3 regions of the Edaphobacter acidisoli genome follow, and region 1 is predicted to be linked to each of the others. Evidence: riboswitches for the same ligand, from Rfam matches in the RefSeq annotation. Region 1 holds a riboswitch; each other region holds the start of a gene.
What was found. A riboswitch is a leader RNA that binds a small molecule or an ion and turns the genes downstream of it on or off. The one in region 1 is predicted to bind cobalamin.
Positions count from the first base shown of each region.

Region 2: another riboswitch for cobalamin. It lies ahead of IEX36_RS03365 (ribonucleoside-diphosphate reductase subunit alpha); the one in region 1 lies ahead of IEX36_RS13040 (TonB-dependent receptor).
Region 3: another riboswitch for cobalamin. It lies ahead of metE (5-methyltetrahydropteroyltriglutamate--homocysteine S-methyltransferase); the one in region 1 lies ahead of IEX36_RS13040 (TonB-dependent receptor).

Region 1 covers NZ_BMJB01000001.1:3,204,399-3,206,664, reverse strand. The annotation lists cobalamin riboswitch at 353-532, shown strand; cobalamin riboswitch at 645-826, shown strand; gene IEX36_RS13040 (TonB-dependent receptor) at 837-2,266, shown strand, end outside.
Region 2 covers NZ_BMJB01000001.1:831,420-833,685, forward strand. The annotation lists gene tdh (L-threonine 3-dehydrogenase) at 1-750, shown strand, start outside; cobalamin riboswitch at 927-1,117, shown strand; gene IEX36_RS03365 (ribonucleoside-diphosphate reductase subunit alpha) at 1,211-2,266, shown strand, end outside.
Region 3 covers NZ_BMJB01000002.1:113,316-115,581, reverse strand. The annotation lists gene metE (5-methyltetrahydropteroyltriglutamate--homocysteine S-methyltransferase) at 1-1,197, opposite strand, end outside; cobalamin riboswitch at 1,337-1,538, opposite strand; tRNA gene IEX36_RS13510 (tRNA-Ser) at 1,623-1,712, opposite strand; gene IEX36_RS13505 (outer membrane beta-barrel protein) at 1,833-2,266, opposite strand, start outside.

The DNA.
Region 1 (2,266 bases):
AAGCGCGAGACCGGGTAAGCTCGAATCGTGATCCCGGTAGAGCAGCACAAAAGCATTAATCTCTACGCCCCGTGCCATGGCATTTCAGGCAAATCTTTTTGAGTCGTGTCGGTTGAACACTCCTAACGCTGAGGTAGCGCAGTTTCCAAATTGGGAATCTTGCACCCTGAAACATCATGGCGTGGAGCATTCATGCGGGGTATGGCACGCCATGTGCATCAACACCAACCAAAGTTGTAGAAGTGAACCACAAAGATAAAAGTGGGGATACACGTGCTCGTGGACGCTCTTACACATGCGTCCTGGACAGCATGCAAGACCCGGGCGGTTGACCCTGCCTTCCTATGCGAGATACCCTCTCTTTAGATCTGGTGATGGGAAGCGCGGTGCGAATCCGCCACTACCCCGTAACTGTGAGCGTGGAGAACTTCGACATTCAGTTCAAAGCCACTGGGGCTGAAACCCTGGGAAGGTGAGTCGAAACTTCGTTGAAGCGCAGAGTCAGGAGACCTGCCAGAGGCCAACCGGGCTTCATTCAGCTCCGAAGGGAGAGCTGAAGAGCATTCTCGCCAGCAGTCCCGCTGGCACGAGCGCTGTTTATTCTTCCCACTTCTTCGTTCTGAGCTGGACTGCCCAGCTTGTAACTGTTAACCCACCGGCGAGGTGTCGGGAAGCGCGGTGCGAATCCGCCACTACCCCGTAACTGTAAGCGCAGAGGATCCGAGCGATGCTGCTTGAAGCCACTGGAACCAAACGGTTCTGGGAAGGCTGCTCCGGAGCCGATGATGCGCAAAGTCAGGAGACCGGCCTTGCCTCACCTATCCCGAGGGGGGACCATGCGTTCAACACTTCATGCTTCGCGGGCAATCGTCCGCGCAATTTGCTTTTTCGTCATTGCGCTTTTGCTATCCTCAATCCAGGCCACCGCCCAGGGCACGCTTCGTGGAACCGTCAAAGATCCCTTAGGAGCAATAGTCGTCCACGCCAAAGTTGAATTGCTCAGCGGCGCAACAGTGGCTGCAACTACAACAACCGGCCAGGCCGGAGAATATGTCCTGCCTGTAAAAACAGCCGGCATCTATCGCGTCCGTGCCACAGCGCCCACCTTTCAAACCTCAATCAGTCAGCCCATCTTCTCCACCCCATTCATAAACTCCAATATCGACATCACTCTTGCGACGGGAACACTCACGCAGCAAATAACAGTCACCACTGGAACCCCAACGCCAATAGCGCAAGTTGGAGCGCCCGTTACGGTCCTGACCTCTGACAGTTTTCGTTACACTCCACAGGTTGCCGATCCCTTACGTCTCGTTCCTGGACTTCAACTCACGCAGAGCGGACAGGCTGGGGGCACCACCGCTCTCTACATCCGTGGTGGTAACAGCAACGCCAACAAAGTGCTCATCGACGGTGTACCAGCCAACGACATCGGGGGCGCGGTCGAGTTCGCCAACCTCGCCACCGTTGGAGTCGATCAGATTGAAGTCCTGCGTCAGCCGAACAGCACACTCTATGGCTCCGACGCACTCGCCGGTGTTGTCAGTCTCACAACCGCTCGCGGCACAACAGGGCTGCCACTATTCACCTATGCGGGCGATGCAGGAAACTTCGGAACCTATAGCCAGGCAGTCTCTGCCAGCGGACTCTTCCGTCAGTTCGACTACCTCTCAGAGTTCTCACGCATGGACACGCGCAACAATCTGCCGCGCGACCAGTTCCACAACGCAACCTATGTAGGCAATTTTGGCTGGACACCGAACACCGACAACAACCTGCGCTTTACCGTACGCCATCTCGCTGTAGCTGCCGGTCAGCCAAACACGATACAGCTTTACGGTATCGCCGATGCAGCAGGCTACAAGGAGCAGGAGAACTATTACTCTGCCATCTGGAACAACCAGACCACCAACCGTTGGCACAATCAGATCCGCTATGGTGGTCTCCGACTCAACTACCAATACACCGATTACGCGCCTACCGGCATCTACGATCCAAACACCGACCTCTATCTTGGAAAGCCCCTCACCATCACTGGAGCAAATGGGTACAGCGTCACCGGCCAGGCAATCTTCCAGTACGGAGCGAGCTACGGCTCCAGTTATCCAAGCGTCTACAAAGCCCCCAGCAAACGCGACTTCGTTTACGCTCAGACGGACTACCAATTCAGCCCTCGCCTCGTGGCCCTTGGCGGCTTCAAGTATGAGGACGAACGCGGCTACACTCTCTCTGAAGGCAGCACGCCAAACTCCATCGAGCGCGGCAA
Region 2 (2,266 bases), 2.4 Mb from region 1:
TGCCGGAATTGTCTCGCCGGGCGGCGCCACCTTTGCGCGCACACGCTTGGGGTGGGCGTGAATCGCAATGGGGCTTTTGCAGAGTATGTTGTGGTGCCGATGTCGAATATCTGGCAGCATGCGCCGGGGATCTCGCATGAGATTGCGGCGATCTTTGATCCGCTGGGGAATGCTGTGCATACGGCGTTGGCGTTTCCGGTGCTGGGCGAAGATGTGCTGGTGACGGGAGCGGGGCCGATTGGGATTATGGCTGCGGCTGTGGCGCAGCACGCGGGTGCGCGGTATACGGTGATCTCGGACCCGAATGAGTATCGGCGTGCGCTTGCGGAGAAGGTGGGAGTGACGCGGGCAGTCGATCCGCGCTCGACTACGCTGAAGCAGGTGCAGGAACAGTTGGGGATGCATGAGGGCTTCGATGTGGGGTTGGAGATGTCGGGCAATCCGGCGGCGTTTCGCGACATGCTGGCGAATATGAGCCATGGCGCGAAGATTGCCATGCTGGGGATTCCGTCGCAGGATATTTCGATCAACTGGAACCAGGTGATCTTCAATCAACTGACGCTGCGCGGGATTTATGGGCGCGAGATGTATGAGACCTGGTACAAGATGACTGTCATGCTGCAGAGCGGGCTTGATATTTCGGCTGTGATTACGCACAGGCTGAACTGGCGCGACTACGAGGCTGGGTTTGATGCGATGCGGTCGGGGAACTCGGGCAAGGTGATTCTTGATTGGCGCGATGTGGCGTGACGGTGCTCATCGGACGAGCAAAATCCCCGGCACGACGCAGCGATCGGAGCGTCGTGCTATGAAATTGCTGGCATTTCGTCGACGCAAATAGCTTTCCACTGGATTCATCTGGCTGGGGTTGAGATTTGCACAGATACCGCAAGATATGGGGGCTTGCGGTTTCTGAATCTCATGATAGAGTGGTTTTACTTCGCGGTGGCCTGATTGAGAGATTGGGCTGAAAAGGGAATCCGGTGAGAAGCCGGAACTGCCCCGCAGCGGTGAGCAGGAACGAAAGCTCTGTTCGAAGCACTGGCTTGACGGCCGGGAAGCTGGAGCAAGTAGGGTGCCTGCGAGTCCGAAGACCTGCCACGAAGACATTCGCTTACGCCTCCGAGGGGAGGTGAAGTGGCAGTGGCTATCGCTCCGCTGAGGAGCGCTGCTGTTTGCTTCTTCCCCCTTCGCCGGCAGGGAGGGTTCGATGGCCACTACTCAGTCCAGCCTGTCGGGCGTGCTGCCTGGCTTTCCAGTTCACGAAGAGATGCCGACGATGCATGTGCGCAAGCGCAATGGCGCGCTTGAGCCGGTCGATGTCAATAAAATTGTTCGCGCGGTGCAGCGATGCTCGTCGGGGTTGTCGCATGTGGATGCGATGCGCGTGGCCAGCAAGACGATTGGCGGCTTGTACGATGGCGCGACGACGCGCGAGCTGGATGCGATCTCGATCGATACGGCGGCGTCGCTGATTGCGGAGGAGCCGCAGTACTCGAAGCTCGCCGCGCGGTTGCTGCTGGGGACGGTGATCAAAGAAGTTGCGGGGCAGAACCTGCACTCGTTCTCGCAGTCGATTGAGCATGGGCAGCGCGAGGGTGTGATCAATCCGGCTACGGCGGAGTTTGTGCGCGTTCATGCGAGGAAGCTCAACCATGCGATTGATGAGCAGCTCTCGGACAGGTTTGAGTACTTTGGCCTGCGCACGGTGTATGACCGGTATCTGCTGCGCGATCCGCTGTCGCGCAAGGTGATTGAGACGCCGCAGTATTTTTTCCTGCGTGTGGCTTGTGGACTTGCGGGGACGCCAAGTGAAGCGATTGATTTCTATCGGCTGATTGGGTCGCTCGATTATCTGCCGAGCTCTCCGACGTTGTTCAACTCCGGTACGAAGCACGCGCAGATGTCTTCGTGCTACCTGCATGACTCGCCGCTGGATTCACTGGAGTCGATCTACGACTCGTACAAGGATGTGGCGCTGCTCTCGAAGTTCTCGGGAGGGATTGGGTTGGCGTTTCATCGGGTGCGCTCGGAAGGGTCTTTGATTCGCGCGACGAATGGGCTTTCGAATGGGATTGTGCCGTGGCTGCGGACGCTGGACAGCTCGGTTGCGGCGGTGAACCAGGGAGGCAAGCGCAAGGGCGCGTGCTGTGTGTATCTGGAGCCGTGGCATGCGGATGTTGAGTCGTTTCTGGAACTGCGCGAGAATACGGGCGATCTGGCGCGGCGTACTTACAACCTGAATCTTGCCAACTGGATTCCTGAC
Region 3 (2,266 bases), on a different contig from region 1:
TAACGCCTCACGGACATTTGGATTGGTAGTTGTCTCTGCGGAAGCGCGATCAGCAAGTGCAGCGGCGTTGGCTTGATATGCGACCTCATCACGACTCGCCAGCGCGGAGATCTCTGCCAGCTTTTCTTCGGCAAAGCGCAGCCAACTTTTGATGCGTGGTGACAACTCCGCTTCGCTGCGAAGATCGTGTGGGACATGCAGCAAGGAGCACGACGGAGCAACGATCACTCGGTCGGCGCCGAGTTGGCGGACGGCTTTACGTAACAGCGGCGTGGCCAAAAAGAAATCAGTCAGCCAGATATTGCGCCCTTCGACGCAACCCACACTTAACACCTGCTCAGGTTGCAATGCCTGCAGAGTTTCTTCGAGTTGTTCAGGAGCACGAACTACATCGATGTGAAGACCGGCAGTGTCAAGTTCAATTGCTGTTCGCAAATTATCGCCGATTGTGTCGAAATAGGTAGTCAGCATGAGTTTGACTGGAACCCTTTTCAACTCTGAATAAACCTGCCGATAAGCACTCTGAACGTTTGCATCGAGATCAGTCACAAGCATGGGTTCGTCGACCTGAACCCATTCGATATTTTCTGCTTCGAGTACTTGTAATATCTGCACGTAGGCAGTGGTTAGCTTCGGCAATAGCGCCATTGGATCAAATCCATTGACTCCCTTGCCAAGCAGGAGCAGCGTCAATGGCCCAATCAGTACGGGCCTTGTCTCAATTCCGAGATCGCGTGCCTCGTGCACTTCGTTGAGCAGCTTCCTTGTGTCGATGTTGAACGAAATGCCCTCACTCCACTCCGGAACGAGGTAGTGGTAATTCGTGTCAAACCACTTCGTCATCTCCATCGCCGACTGTTCGGGACTGTTCCGTGCCATCTGAAAGTACTGCTCCAGCGTGACGGGCCCACTACCAAAGCGTTCAGGTATTGCGCCTACGAGGACGAGTGCATCAAGGACCTGATCGTAAAGAGAAAAATCATTCGATGGAATAGAGTTGAGCCCAGCCACTTGCTGCAGCTTCCAGTGCTCTCTTCGCAATTGCGCAGCCGTGCTCATCAATTCCTGCTCGACACGCTTTCCCGACCAGTAAGCTTCCAGAGCAAACTTCAGTTCACGTTGACGTCCCATCCTAGGAAAACCCAGATTCGCGGTTTTCAATTTTCCAATAGATTTCGATAAGTTTCCTTCAAACATTTGGTTCTCTCCTCAAAACGAAAGAACCACCTGTGCGCAGGCAAATCCACTACGCATAGCGCAGGAACTAGCAGTGGCTACCGATCCAATCCACGAGAGCGGTGTCCTCAAGCGCACCCATAGTCAGCGATCAACGCTTCCACGGCGGTGGCTGCAGGCCGGTCTTCGGACTTTGGACGTCCTACTCTGTTGCCGCTTCCCATCTCAAGTGAGACAGTGCGCTGGCCTTCGCCATGCAACGTTTCGTTCCCATCACCGCTGCGGGACAGCGCTGGATTTACACCAGCTTCCCGTTTAACAAACCGCCAATGGGCGGTTTGACCTGCATGCGAGTAGTTTACTTGAGCGGAGTAGAGGGGCAGCTACAAATCGACACACTTTAAGGACATCGCATCGGACCGCCATTCCTCGCGTTACTAGTCTACTGGCGGAAGAGGAGGGATTCGAACCCCCGATACCCTTTCGGGTATGCCGGTTTTCAAGACCGGAGCCATCAACCACTCGGCCACTCTTCCACCTACTTCGAGTCTAGTATGTTGAGTCTGCCAATGCAAAGCATTGGCTGCGTGGCACTAATGGCATCTCCGAATAGAGCACGTGAGCATGCTCTGCAATGCCTGCCGAAGCAACCCCGTTTAGTGCACTCCAAAACGGTAGGTAATACCAGTGCTGATACGAATATCATTCTGACGATCGTTCACAGCGTTCGGAATGCGAGTATGCACCCAGTCAGCCTGAATAATCGTGAGACCCAGTCTTGGCTTCAACGTTGTGGTGACTCCGCCACCGCCGAGAAAACCAAATGCGTTACGGTTGATGGTGAACTGAAAATTCACATCTTCCTTTGCACCACCGAGCATCACTTCGGCATACGGAACGAACCGATTATACCGGCGCACCGAATACCGAGGGCCGAAGAGATAGTTAAAAATAGTAATATTCTGGCCCGAGTTATTCACGTTATTCGCGTGAGCCACCATAATGTCAGCCACTGCACTCCACGCTGGGGTCATGTTATAGATAAAAGTTCCGCTACCGCCGTTCAGGCTGAAGCATCCGCACTGTCCCG